3 regions of the Shewanella zhangzhouensis genome follow, and region 2 is predicted to be linked to each of the others. Evidence: predicted binding sites of a transcription regulator. Region 2 holds the regulator's gene; each other region holds the start of a gene.
What was found. Region 2 encodes MetJ, which represses methionine synthesis genes. Its sites were predicted from a motif close to TAGACGTCTAGACGTCTA; they were not measured.
Positions count from the first base shown of each region.

Region 1: metH (methionine synthase) is a predicted target of MetJ. The motif match lies at 3,100-3,117, and genes of this name have one in related genera.
Region 3: metK (methionine adenosyltransferase) is a predicted target of MetJ. The motif match lies at 3,417-3,434, and genes of this name have one in related genera.

Region 1 covers NZ_CP080414.1:981,703-986,535, reverse strand. Annotated here, with positions in the region: gene cobT (nicotinate-nucleotide--dimethylbenzimidazole phosphoribosyltransferase) at 1-35, opposite strand, end outside; gene K0H63_RS04195 (FecCD family ABC transporter permease) at 45-1,040, opposite strand; gene K0H63_RS04190 (ABC transporter ATP-binding protein) at 1,085-1,900, opposite strand; cobalamin riboswitch at 2,000-2,152, opposite strand; gene K0H63_RS04185 (histidine phosphatase family protein) at 2,234-2,953, opposite strand; gene metH (methionine synthase) at 3,230-4,833, shown strand, end outside.
Region 2 covers NZ_CP080414.1:3,934,657-3,939,489, forward strand. Annotated here, with positions in the region: gene K0H63_RS17335 (bifunctional aspartate kinase/homoserine dehydrogenase II) at 1-454, opposite strand, end outside; gene metB (cystathionine gamma-synthase) at 468-1,628, opposite strand; gene metJ (met regulon transcriptional regulator MetJ) at 1,843-2,157, shown strand; gene K0H63_RS17350 (sulfite exporter TauE/SafE family protein) at 2,222-2,959, shown strand; gene K0H63_RS17355 (conjugal transfer protein TraF) at 2,978-4,171, opposite strand; gene nrfD (NrfD/PsrC family molybdoenzyme membrane anchor subunit) at 4,310-4,833, opposite strand, start outside.
Region 3 covers NZ_CP080414.1:3,476,195-3,481,027, reverse strand. Annotated here, with positions in the region: gene K0H63_RS15255 (EAL domain-containing protein) at 1-1,759, shown strand, start outside; gene K0H63_RS15250 (hypothetical protein) at 1,764-2,081, shown strand; gene metK (methionine adenosyltransferase) at 2,221-3,372, opposite strand; gene tkt (transketolase) at 3,753-4,833, shown strand, end outside.

The DNA of each region.
Region 1 (4,833 bases), 1.6 Mb from region 2:
TCCCGTTCGCGGCTGACGGGAGCTATATCAAACATCCGATATCCTTATTCACTCCTGCGGCCAAAGAGCAGCGTCAGGAAAAACACACTGCCAACCACGGCAGTAATCACCCCCACAGGCAGCTCCTGTGGTGGCAGTAAACTGCGGGTCATCACATCGACCCACACCATAAAAAGTCCACCCAGCATGGCCACAATCAGCAGCGACTGACTGCCGGGAAACAGCAATCGGGTGATGTGGGGGATCATCAGCCCCACAAAACCAATGCCCCCGCAGCTGGCTACCAGCACGGCTGTCATCAAAGAGCACATCAGCAAACTGATAATGCGCAGTTTGGCCACGGATACCCCAAGGGCATGGGCAGTTTCATCACCGGCACTGAGGGCAAAGAGCTGCCGCCGAACCAGCAGCAAAAAGCCCACAAAGAGGCCAAACACCAACCAGGGCAACCAGAGCAGATCCCATGCGGCGCGGGCAAAGCTGCCCAGGCTCCAGAATATCACCGACGCCGTCACCTGGGGGCTTGAAAAATATAGAAGCAAACTGCCGAGGGCGCCGAATAAAAAGGAGGTGGCGACCCCGGAAAGCAGCATGCGCTCCACCTGGCTTTGCAGCCCAAAGCCACTGAGGGTGAGCACCACCAACACAGAGGCACTGGCACCGATAAAAGCCCCCAGCGGCAGACCGATGGCGAGCAGCACCCCATGAGTAATCCCAAGGCTGAGCACCACAATCGCCCCCAGGCTGGCACCGGCACTGATCCCAAAAAGATAAGGGTCAGCCAGGGGGTTTCGGGTCACCAGTTGCAGCGCCCAGCCGGAGAGCGCCAATCCCGCGCCACACACAAAGGCCAGGAGGATGCGCGGCAACCTCAGCTCCAGCAGAATGCGGCTGTCGAGATAGGCCACATCGGCGGGGCGCTCGCCAATGAGCGCATGCAGGTACACCGACATAGCCTCGCGAAAGCCGATGTCCACGGCGCCAAAAATACTGGCCAGCACCGGCGATAGCAGACAGGCCAGAATAAGCGCCAGCACCATCAGCTCCCGGCGTCCGAGCGGGGTTAACAGGGCTTTGAGGGCCGTCACAGGCTCACCTCTTTGCGGCCTTGGGAGGCGGTGCGGGCATCATAACCATAGTAGTAATGGATGAGCGGACGGCCATGCTGGGGGTGAGGCTCTACCGTGGTGCACACCCCAAATACAGAGGCGAGCATGGCCTCGGTGAGCACTACCTCAGGCGTGCCCGAGGCTTCCAGGCGGCCACGGGACATCAGCAGCAGCTCATCGCACAGGGCACTGGCCAGGTTCAGGTCGTGGATGGTGCAAATCACGCAGATATCCAGGCGTTTGAGGAGTTCCAGCACTTCGATTTGAAAGCGCACATCCAGGTGGCTCGTGGGTTCATCCAGGATCAAAAACTGCGGCTTTTGCACCAGCGCCCGAGCAATGAGGGCCCGCTGTTTTTCACCACCGGACAGCTTGCCAAAGGGTTGGCGGCCATAGCCTTCGAGCCCCACTTCCGCGAGAGCCGCTGCAATGCCTGCCTTGTCGGCGGCGCTGTCGGCAGCAAGCCAGCCCTTGTGGGGGATAAGCCCCATGGCAACAACGGCTTCGGTGGAGAGATCAAACAGGGGCGGTAATTCCTGGGGTACCACGGCCACGGCGCGGGCAAAGCTGCGCCTGGAATAGAGGTGAATGTCCTGACCATTGAGCAGTATGCTGCCACTGTCCGGGCGAATATAGCGGTACAGGCAGCGCAGCAGGGATGACTTGCCGGCGCCGTTGGGGCCAATAACCCCATACATACCGTTTCCGGACAGGGCAAAGCTTACGCCGTCCAGCAGCGGCCGCTCCCCTACCCGCCAGCAGAGGTTGCTGACTTCGATGGCCGGGGTCATGGTGTTACCCCATTAAACAGGTACCCGGGTTCCCTCTGGGGAACGGGCATGGCAATTTGGCTCATATCACTCCACCGGGTAACCCGCCCGGACAGGGAAAGTAAAAGAAGCACAGGGGCAGGTATCCTGACTCGGGGGCATTCCCCCACACAGTTGCGGGCACAGTCCGGGCTGATACCTTATGGTATGTCCCCGGTTCCCTTTTCATGTCGGGTTGGCATGGCCCCCGACACCCCTGGCGTGAATGGCCGGAGCAGTGACTCCGGTCCGCAGATTATCAGACCTTTCACCTACCTGGTAAAGGGCCAAAAGACTGGGTGAAGCGCAATATTCTCAGCTGCCCCAGAGTAATCGCCCCTGCCAGCCGCCATTTGTTCGGTACCAACGGGTGTGCACCCGGGCGCCGTAATCCAGCTCCAATGCCCCATAAAAACCCGCTGCCCGCTCTGCCCCCAAAATAGCGGCCATCAGGCAACGGATAACACCGCCGTGGGTCACCACCCACAGTGGCCCGGCATCATTAAGCGGCGCCTTTGCCAGCAGCCCTTGCAGCGCCGCCGCCACCCTGGCTTCAAAGGCGTGCATGGGCTCGCCGCCCTCGGGCGTTATGGCCCAGGGGTCTTGCCACCAGGCCTCCATGGGAGCGGTTTGCCAGAGCAGTGCTATGGACTGCCCATCCCAGACGCCAAAGTCCATCTCGGTCAGCTGAGGCTCAATAAGTATGTCTGGTGGATTACTCCCGGGGTGTCCGGCTGTGATTTCTGCCTGCAAGGCATTCGCAAGCCGCGCGCAGCGCTGCAAAGGCGATGAGATGATTCGGGCAGGTACCGCCATGTCACGGGCCTTGCCGGCAATGGCGATGAGGGCACCTTCATTGGGCTCGGCATCGCTTCGGCCCCGCAGCACGGCGCCATCTTCACACTGGCCATGGCGCCAGAAAATAATGTCACGGGGAGACATCTGGACATGGCTTTTGTCGTCCAGTGAGTCCCCGTGAGCTTTGGCGTTATCCTTTTCCACAGCCACCACAGCGTCAGCGTCTTGCCTGTGCATCTTGCTCTACCCCGTTTTTATATCAGCGTCCTGTGGCGGCCTCTTTCTGGTCTTACCCAGACCAGGGGCTGGCCTCAGTGCTGGCGCCAGGCGCGTCGCTTGCTCCTGAGCCTTCGCTTGCCCCTAAAGCTAAGTTTCGCGTATTATGGACGTCTATACGTATAAATGTCCAAATCAAATTAAGCGGGCGCCGTACCGGTTTTACCTTTTCAGCGGCATCAACCCGGCTTAGGCTACACAGGACAGTCACTTTTTTGTACTTTGCAGGTGTTTTTTATGGCAACTCCAGTGTTATCCCAGGCGACCAGGGCGCTTGCCCACAGCCGTCAACAGCGACTGAACGAGGATCTCTCCAAGCGTATTCTTATCCTCGACGGCGCCATGGGAACCATGATCCAGGGTCACAAACTGGAGGAAGAGCACTATCGCGGCAGCCGCTTCGCCCACTGGCACTGCGACGTAAAAGGCAATAACGACCTCTTGGTGCTGACCCAGCCTGAAATCATCAAAGGCATTCACCGCGAGTATCTGCTGGCCGGTGCCGACATTATCGAAACCAACACCTTTAACGCCACCACGGTTGCCATGGCCGACTATGAGATGGAGGCGATCTCGGCCGAGATTAACCTTGTTGGTGCCCGCATCGCCCGCGAAGTGGCCGATGAAGTGGAAGCCCAAACCGGCATCCCCCGCTATGTGGCCGGCGTACTTGGCCCCACCAACCGCACCTGCTCCATCAGCCCGGATGTGAATGACCCGGGCTACCGTAATATCCACTTCGATGATTTGGTGGCCGCCTACCGCGAGTCCACCGCCGCCCTGATTGAAGGCGGCGCCGATATCATCATGGTGGAAACCATTTTCGATACCCTGAACGCCAAGGCGGCACTGTTTGCCATCGAATCAATTTTTGATGAAGTTGGCTTGCGCCTGCCGGTGATGATTTCCGGCACCATTACCGATGCCTCCGGCCGTACCCTGACAGGCCAGACCACCGAAGCCTTTTACAACTCGCTGCGCCATATCAAACCCATCAGCATGGGCCTTAACTGTGCCCTGGGGCCAAAAGAGCTGCGCCCTTATGTAGAAGAACTTTCCCGCATCAGCGAATGCTATGTGTCGGCCCACCCCAATGCGGGTCTGCCGAACGAGTTCGGTGGCTACGATGAAACGCCCGAAGAAATGGCCGACATCATAGTCCAGTGGGCCATCGAGGGCATGCTGAACATAGTCGGCGGCTGCTGCGGTACTACCCCGGATCATATCCGCGTTATCCGCGAAGCCGTTGAAAAACACGCCCCGCGCAAGTTGCCGGAAATCCCGGTTGCCTGTCGTCTCGCCGGGCTTGAACCGCTTACCATCAGCGCCGACAGCCTGTTTGTAAACGTAGGTGAGCGCACCAACGTCACAGGCTCGGCCAAGTTTTTGAAGCTGATTAAAGAAGGCCAATACGAGACCGCGCTGGATGTGGCCCGGGATCAGGTGGAAAACGGCGCCCAGATCATCGATATCAACATGGATGAGGGCATGCTGGACGGCGAAGAGGTGATGACCACTTTCCTCAATCTGGTGGCCTCCGAGCCCGAGATCAGCAAGGTGCCCATCATGATTGACTCCTCCAAGTGGGAAGTCATAGAGGCGGGCCTTAAGTGCGTGCAGGGCAAGTGCATCGTTAACTCCATCTCCCTTAAAGAAGGCGAAGACAAGTTTATCGAGCAGGCCACTTTGGTGAAGCGCTACGGCGCCGCCGCCATCATCATGGCCTTTGATGAAACCGGCCAGGCCGATACCCGTGCCCGCAAAATTGAAATCTGTACCCGCGCCTATCGGATTCTGGTGGATAAAGTCGGCTTCCCACCGGAAGACATTATCTTCGACCC
Region 2 (4,833 bases):
CTGCCACCAGTATGCTGCAGGCATCCACATGGCTTGCCGCCACGCCGGATTCACGCAACAGCGCCGCCATCAACCTGGCGGACCAACGCTCGCCAAAGCTCACCACATGGCTGGTTTGATAGTCGTTGAGGGTTTCCAGTGACAAGAGGCTGACCAGCTGCGCCTTATCGGTGGACAGACGCTCTCGCAGATAACGGGCCTGCTCGGCACTCAGCAATTGTTCAATCAGGTTTTGCTGATAGCTTATCAGCACCTGCAATTCTTCCTGCCACAGCGCTTTGGCATCACGCAGCGAAAGCAGCTTATACAAAAAGTTGGTGGTTTTACCGGCGGCGGACACCACCACCAGATCGTCGCTGTGGCCCTGGGTCAACAGGATATGGGCCACGCGGCGGTAACAATCGGCATCGGCCAGACTGGAGCCACCAAACTTATGCAAATGACAACGCGCCATCACTGACTCCTATTCAACAGGCTGCTACGGCAGCCAGGCCGGCTTGGATATCGGCCACTAAATCTTCTGCATCTTCAATCCCCACCGACAGGCGCAGCAGGGTGTCTTTTATTCCGGCCTCGGCGCGGGCTTCCGGCACCATGGCTCTGTGGGTCATAGTAGCGGGCACGGCAACCAGCGACTCAACGCCGCCCAGGCTTTCGGCCACACTGAAGTGCTGTAAGGCTTCGAGGAAAGCCACCACTTCTTTTTCGCCGCCCACCAGCTCAAAACTCAGCATAGCGCCAAAGCCTTTTTGTTGCCGTGCGGCTATCTCATGGCCAGGGTGGTCCGCAAGGCCCGGGTAATACACCTTGCTCACCTGGGGGCTGTTTTTCAGCACTTCCACTATGCGCTGGGCATTGGATTGATGCTCGCGCACCCGTACGCCCAGGGTACGGATACCACGCAGGGTGAGATAACTGTCAAAGGCACTGCCGGTAAGGCCCAGGGTGTTGGACCACCAGTGCAGGGTCTCGCCCAGTTCGGCATCTTTGGCAATCACGGCGCCGCCCACCACATCGCTGTGGCCATTGATGTACTTGGTAGTGGAGTGAATCACTATATCGGCGCCCAAAAGCAGTGGCTGCTGCAAAATGGGCGACAGGAAGGTGTTGTCCACCACCACCAGTGCACCAACTTTGTGGCTGGCAGCACTGATGGCCTGAATATCCACCACCCGCAGCAGCGGATTGGATGGGGTTTCGAGCCATACCATGCGCGGCTTTTGGGCAATCACGGCCGCCAGCGCAGCATCGTCGGTCTGGTCGACCACGGCCAGCTTAAAGGCCCCTTTTTTGGCAAGGTTGGTAAAGAGGCGATAGCTGCCACCGTAACAATCATGGGGCACGACCAGAAGATCGTCCGGCCCCAGAAGGCTGGTCACCAGGGTAATGGCGGCCATGCCGGTGCACGTTATAACGCCAGTCGCACCCTGTTCCAGCTCGGCCAACGCCTCGCCCAGAATACAGCGGGTTGGGTTACCGGAGCGGCTGTAGTCGAATTTGCGCGGATTCTTGTGGCCATCGAAGGAATAATTGGTCGATAAATAGATGGGAGGAACCACGGCACCGTGCTGGGTGTCGCTCTCTATGCCCTGACGCACCGCTATGGTGGCTGCTTTGCGCTGTGTCATTTTGTACTCCTCCGATGTTACTGCACGGAAATAAAGATGTCTGGATGGCTAAATTTACCTAAGCACCGGCAACAGGTCAATAGGCATCAAGACGTTTAGACGTCTAAACGTAAGAAAATCTGTTGATGTTTAGGGTGATTTCGCAGCAATAATTTGACTGTAGTTTGTAAGGGTTTAAAATCTCCTGCGAATTTTGGAATAAACAGGTGAGTCAATGACTGAGTGGAATGGCGATTACATCAGCCCCTATGCTGAGCACGGCAAAAAGAATGAGCAAGTGAAAAAGATCACCGTGTCTATTCCTTTAAAAGTGTTGAAGATCCTCACTGACGAACGTACCCGTCGCCAGGTGAACAACCTTCGTCACGCCACCAACAGTGAACTGCTGTGTGAAGCTTTTTTGCATGCTTACACCGGCCAGCCACTGCCAAACGACGATGATCTGTCCAAGGACAAACCCGACTCCATCCCATCAGAGGCGAAAAAACTGATGGATGAGATGGGCATCGAATGGGAAGACATGGAATAACTCTCCCAGCTGTATATCACAAGGACCCGAATGGGTCCTTGTGTCGTTTCTGGAGTCGCTTTTGATGTTTCCCGACCTCATCACCCTGGTCCTTGCCCTGCTGATTATCTTCAGTGGTGCCCTTATCCAAAGCCTGATTGGCTTTGGTCTTGCCGTGGTTGCCAGCCCACTGCTGTATCTGGTTGAACCCGAACTGGTGCCCGTGCCCGTTATTCTGATGGGCTTCTCCATTGCCCTACTCACTTTGCTCAGGGAACGCAGCGCTCTGGAGTTTGCCGGTCTGCAATATGCCCTGCTTGGACGCATTCCTGGGGGTATTCTGGGTGCCAGCCTGCTGCTGATGGCCCCACAATCCATACTGGGACTCGCCATTGCCGTGATTGTAGCGCTGGCCGTGATGCTGAGCCTGATGAAAATCAGCGCTCCCATCAATCGCCTGACCCTGTTTATCGCCGGCACTGTGTCCGGTGTCTTTGGCACCATAGCCGCCATTGGCGGCCCACCGATGGCGATTCTGCTGGCCGGTAAAGACCCCAATAAATTCCGCGCGGCCCTGTCGGCATTTTTTATCTTCAGCTCATTGATAGCCTTGAGTATCCTGGCCTTTGCCGGATTGGTTACTGTGGCGCAGCTCCAATGGTCAGTCATACTGTTACCCGCGGTATTTTGCGGCTACTGGGTGGCGGGTCGGCTCCTTGGGCGGGTCGATAAACAAAAAACCAGAGTCGCTACCCTGGTTCTTTGCTCAATCAGTGCACTGGTGCTGGCGACCAAGTCGCTTGTGGTATTGCTGGCCAGCTAATGCGGCGAAGGTGCTGCTTTAAAAGTGATAGGAGCTTTGCAGCACTGCGCCCAGGGTGTCGTTATCTCCCCACATACCGGCCAGATCCAGCTTGAATCCTGAACCTATCTGAAAGCCGGTACCAAACGAATAGAGATCGGCCGTCATATTATTGAGATCCTGACGGTAACCCACCCGCAGCGACAACCAGTCCAGTGCATGCCATTCAGCGCCCAAACGCCAATATTTGGTGCCCTCAAGACCCACAAATTTCTCGTTGTCCATCAAGTCCAGATCTGAACTCAGCTGCCAATTGCCGGTTTGAAACGCGGCGCCAAAGGTGACCATGGGCCCTGCCCTGTAGGTTGCACTGACCCCTTCTGACTCTATGGTATCCAGCTCACGCTCAATCAGGTTGCGGCCCACCAGCCCCAGGGTCAGTCCTTCCATCGGCATCAAGGCAATACCGGCATCCAGGTTAAAGCCCGTGTCATCGTTGCGATAGTCGTCGCTGTCGAAATCACCGGCATCGAAATTGTTGGCGCTGACGGCATAATTAAAACTGTCGAGCCGCTGCAGTTTGGGGGTCAGGCCCACGGTCACGGGCATATTGACTATGGATAACGGCAAGCTGACCGAAAGCGCCAGCTCAGACGAGGCACCAGCAATCACCCGTCCCTGGGAAGTTAAATCCTCCAGCGCAGGGGGTGCTTGTGGGTCCAGGGCTTCCAAAAGCTGGATGTCGGCATCGCTGATATCCGCCACGGCAATGCCATCGAGGTAACTGCGGTAATACACACCCCAGCTAATCCCTTTGGTGGGCATGGCAAAACTGAATCCTATGCCGGCAGAGGCATAAGCGGTATTGCCATCCAGCCCCCGTAAATCACCCAGCAGGGCTTGGCGAAAGCTGTCGATGGCATCCACATCCCCTCTGTCGATTGCCGCATCCAGGCCGTCATAATTATCTTCGAGGGTATCGAACTTGTCTGTCATATTATCCTGGTCAGAGACCTCGGCCCCAAGCACGGGAATAAGCAGCCCAAAGTCCCCTTCGGTGTAACCGGGCAAAGACAGGAGCGCCGGGTTCATCCAGGGGGCCGCCTCCAAACTGGCTGACGCCACACCCGTGCCGCCCAGGGCGTCACTTCGGGCTTCAAATACATCCTGGGCAGCAAAGCTGTACGGACAGAGTATCAGCCCCAACGAGGCGGCGATGAGTTTCATCTTCATCCTGTTCTCCCTGATTTTTCTGTTTTTGACCCGGCAACGATCTTTTAAAAGCTTAGTTCAGCGTGGAACAACGCGCTGAAATATCATCATAAAAAAAGCCCGCATTGGCGGGCTTTTTTGGTTAATCGATTCGAGCAATCAAGACAGATAAGATTGACCGGCGTAAAGGATGAAATGCCGCAGTGCAAGCACCCCAATCAGGCTGGCGCAGGCCGCAGTTACCATGGCGCTGCGACCATGTTTACCGCTGAGGCGCATCAGCAGCGGCACCCCAAAGCCGATAGCCACTACCCCAATCCAGAACACCGATGCCCAGAGTCCGCCAGAGAGGGATGCCAGGGCCGCCGCCGCTGCGCCACCTTTGAAATACAGCGCAGTAAACAGCATAAACAGGAACAGCATTTCCATGCCCATCACCGGCAGTTCAAAGGCGTGCTGCCGCTCAAGGTCGCCAGAGTGGTCACCCGAAGCCTGGCTGCCATGCTTATCGCCACCAAACATCAGTACTGCCAGTAAGCTGTTGGCCGCAGCTCCCGCCGATAAGCCAGACACCAAAAACAGCGCAGGCAGCACCGCGGTATTGAGCATAGGATAGGCATTCATCGCAGAAATCAGGAAACCGGTATAGGCCCCCACCACCAGCGACAGCACAAAGAGCGCAC
Region 3 (4,833 bases), 460 kb from region 2:
GTCCCTTTGCATCATCTTTTCGCTGCATGTGCACACCAGTGGTGGGCTGGTGTTCAGCGATTATTTGCTGGAGGTACTGGGTGACCCGCGCATGGTGATTACCCCCATATTGGCCGCCTACATCATGCGGCACTTCTTAAAGTTCCCCCAGTTACATATGGTGCGAAGTGCCGAAATCAGCGCGTATTTGAGTCAGCACCTGAACCTGATTATTCCCATGGTGCTGACTTATACGCTGGTGGTTCTCATCCTTAAGGCCATGAGCATGCTGTTGGTGCTGGGTATTTCTCCCATGGTGGATGCGGTGGGTGAGTTCGGCCCCATGGGACAGATTATTTTCAGGGTGCTGCTGACACACATACTCTGGTGTTTTGGGGTACATGGCGATAATGCCTTTCTGCTGCTGATTGGCGATGACAATGGTCTGCAATACCTGGCACCCAACCTGACCTTCAGCGAGTTTATGGATCTTTTTGTGCTGCTGGGCGGCAGTGGTGCCACCATTCCATTGCTGATAGCCATCTTTTTGGAAAGCCGCGACGAGCAGAGCCGGCATCTGGCCAAAATTGCCGTGCCTTTCTCCGTGGTAAACATCAATGAAATTTTGATTTACGGCTTGCCCATCGTTTTTAACCTGCGCCTCGCGATTCCCTTTGTGCTGCTGCCCTGCCTGAATGTGCTCATTGCCTGGATGGCGATTTCCGCAGGCTTTTTGAGTTTTGATGGCAAACCCTTCCCCTGGGTGACGCCACTGTTTTTGAATGGCTGGATTGCGTCGGGCGGTTTTGCCGTGGTGGCGCTGCAGCTCTTTTTGGTCACGGTTGGTGTATTCATTTACCGGCCATTTATTCGTAAGTACAGCACCTTCACCGATGCCAATCAGTACGATAGAGAGCTCATTAAACGTACCGAGTTACAAAAGGATATTGAGCGCATGTCCGAGCGGCAGTATAGCCGTAATCAGTCAGAAACCCTTGCTGCCAGTCGCAATCTGGAGCGGACGGTTCGCGAAGTACTGAGCGGTGAGCTGCTGGTGCACTACCAGCCAAAACTCAAGCTGCCTGGCAGGGAGGTGGTTGGTTTCGAGGCGCTTTTGAGGCTTAAGGATGCCGACGGCAATATAAAGGGCCCCTGGTTTATTGATCATTTTCAGCGTGCCGGGTACTCCCACGTGATAGACCGTTTTGTGATTAGTACGGTGGCGGAGGATTTGAGACGCTGGCAGGCAGCGGGCTTTTCGCCCAAGGTCAGTATCAATCTCGATCCCAACAACTTAAACGATGTGCTGATGCTCGACAGGCTGCGCACTACGTTGGGGGAATTTGCCCATCAGGTTGAAGTGGAAATCCTCGAACGGGCATTTATGCGGGATCTGCAAGGCATCAACCGCGCCATCGCCCAGTTGCAGGCGTTGGGGTTTCGATTCTTGCTGGATGACTTCGGCACGGGATTTTCCAGTCTTAGTCTGTTGACTCAGATTTCGGTAGATGGCATCAAGCTTGACCGGAGTATCCTTGGCAAAACCGATACCGATCAGGGCAGGGTGCTTTACCGGCAAATTTGCCAGCTGTGTAAGTCGTTAGGGTTCCAGTTGGTGGCCGAGGGCGTCGAAACCCCATCGGAGGCGAGCTTCGTCGGTGATGCCGGTGTGGATTATGTCCAGGGTTGGTTGTTTGCCAAGGCATTGCCTCAAGCCCAGGCAATGGAATATGCGCTCAATCATGGCAAAATAACCCCTAACGATTTGGACATCATCTGACACTATGCAACATATTCAACAGCTGTTAATGCCTTACCAACAACATGCGCTTGGCGCCTGGGACAGATTGCGCCTCGGGTACAGCCTCTGCGTGCATGGGGGCGTCGAAGTTAAGGCCTTTCGAGGCGGTGAGCCTCAGGCTTATTGGCTGCAAGTGCCCGAAGGCTATGTGCATTGCGGCACTGTTCATTCGGTGGATACGGCTTGGCAGTGGGACATTTCGCCGGGTGGCACTCTGGAGCCTCTGAAGTTGGAAGCAGTGCCCGAAAGCCAGTTAGGGTTTTTATTGGTGCAGGCGGCGCACTTCGACCACTGCTATTAGTTGACCTCGGCCACCAACAGACCGTTGCTTCGGTCTGACCACAGCCACTGACTGAGTTGTGTCGGTGTGAGGTACCTACGGGGTGAGCCAGAAACAAAAAAACCGCCGAAAGGCGGTTTTTTTATGGGCGAGCGTCTGATTACAGACCCGCGTCCGCGCGCAGCGCTTCTGCCTTGTTGGTTTGTTCCCAAGGGAACTCGTTACGGCCAAAGTGACCGTAAGCGGCAGTGGCCTGATAGATAGGACGTGCCAGGTTCAGCATTTCGGTCAGGCCGTATGGGCGCAGGTCGAAGTGCTGGCGTACCAGGGCGATGAGCTTATCTTCTGGCAGCTTACCGGTACCGAAGGTCTCGATGCTGATAGACGTTGGCTCGGCCACACCGATGGCGTAGGACACCTGGATTTCACAGCGGTCAGCGAGACCTGCGGCCACGATGTTTTTGGCAACATAGCGGGCGGCGTAGGCAGCTGAGCGGTCAACCTTGGATGGGTCTTTACCGGAGAAAGCGCCACCACCGTGACGGGCCATGCCGCCGTAGGTGTCAACGATGATCTTACGACCAGTCAGACCACAGTCGCCCATTGGGCCACCGATAACGAAACGACCGGTTGGGTTGATAAAGAACTTGGTGTCTTTGTTCAGCCACTGGGCAGGTACCACAGGCTTGATGATGGTTTCCATCACACCTTCCACCAGATCAGACTGAGACACAGAGTCGCAGTGCTGGGTAGAGAGTACGATGGCATCGATACCCACAATCTTGCCTTCGTCATAGGCGAAGGTCACCTGAGACTTGGCGTCGGGGCGCAGCCAGGACAGGGTGCCGTCTTTACGGACTTCTGACTGACGCTTCACCAGTGCGTGAGCGTAAGTGATTGGGGCTGGCATCAGCACGTCGGTTTCGTTGCTGGCGTAGCCGAACATCAGGCCCTGGTCACCGGCGCCCTGTTCACGTGGGTCAGCACGGTCAACACCCTGGTTGATGTCAGGAGACTGCTTACCAATGGCGCTCAGTACCGCGCAGGAATCGGCATCGAAGCCCATGTCTGAATGCACATAGCCGATTTCACGTACGGTTTTACGGGTCAGTTCTTCGATATCGACCCAGGCAGAGGTAGTGATTTCGCCACCGACCATCACCATACCGGTTTTCACGTAGGTTTCGCACGCTACGCGGGCCTTGGGATCCTGCTCCAGGATTGCGTCCAGCACAGCATCGGAAATCTGGTCTGCAATTTTATCGGGATGACCTTCTGAGACCGACTCAGAGGTAAACAAGTGTTTTGCCATGTTTGGAAAATCTCGACTTTTTAAGCGTTAAACGTGTAGAAGCATCTACATCTAGACGGCCATTTTAGTTGAAATTACGTTCACGATCATCCCCCGGATCAGAAAATTTAGTGCCAATTGTGACCAAGATAGGACTGGGGAAGGGGGCTGTTTTATAGAGAAAATCAATTACTTTAACAAATTCAGGGTGATAAAGGCCTGATGTGCTGTGGTTTATTCCATGCGTTTTTGTATGCGACCAGCGAAACAACCCCCTGATAGCGCCTCACTGGTTTTGCCAGCCGTCAATATGGAAATTTAAATTTGCGTCCACAAGCCCTGTTAAGGGAAAATATGTGCCCACAATTGCCCGAAAAGCCTCAATACAAGCAGGAGAGAGCATGTCTCGTAAAGAACTCGCCAACGCTATCCGCGCACTCAGCATGGACGCCGTTCAAAAGGCCAACTCCGGTCACCCCGGTGCCCCCATGGGGATGGCAGATATTGCCGAAGTCCTTTGGCGCGGTCATCTGAAGCATAACCCCACCAATCCACAGTGGGCCGATCGCGATCGTTTCATCCTCTCCAATGGCCACGGCTCCATGCTGCACTACTCGCTGCTGCACCTGGCCGGTTATGACCTGTCTATTGAAGACCTCAAGCAATTCCGTCAGTTGCACTCACGCACTCCAGGCCACCCTGAGTACGGTTATGCCCCAGGCATTGAAACTACCACAGGTCCTCTGGGTCAGGGCATCACCAACGGCGTGGGTATGGCCATTGCTGAGAAAGTGCTGGCTGCCCAGTTCAACCGTGACGGTCACGACATCGTTGACCACTTCACTTACGTGTTCATGGGTGACGGCTGCTTGATGGAAGGTATCTCCCACGAGGCTTGCTCCCTGGCGGGCACCCTGGGTCTGGGCAAACTGATTGCTTTCTGGGATGACAACGGCATCTCCATCGACGGTCACGTTGAAGGCTGGTTTACCGACGACACGCCAAAGCGTTTCGAATCTTACGGCTGGCACGTGATTGCCGGTGTTGACGGTCACGACAGCGACGCCATCGATGCAGCCATCAAGGCGGCCAAGGCTGATCCACGTCCAACCCTCATCTGCTGCAAAACCATCATTGGTTACGGCTCGCCAAACAAATCCGGTTCACACGACTGTCACGGCGCGCCACTGGGCGATGCTGAAATCGCAGCTGCCCGTGAATTCCTCGGCTGGAAGCACGACCCATTCGTTATCCCTGCTGACATTTATGCCCAGTGGGATGCCAAAGAAGCCGGTATCGCCTCTGAAAAAGCCTGGGATGCCAAGTTTGCCGCTTACGCCGCTGCTTACCCAGAGCTGGCCGCAGAATACCAGCGCCGCGTGAACGGCGAACTGCCTGCCAACTTCGGCGCAGAAGCCCAGGCCTATATCGAGAAGCTGCAGAACAACCCTGCCAACATTGCTTCCCGTAAAGCCTCGCAAA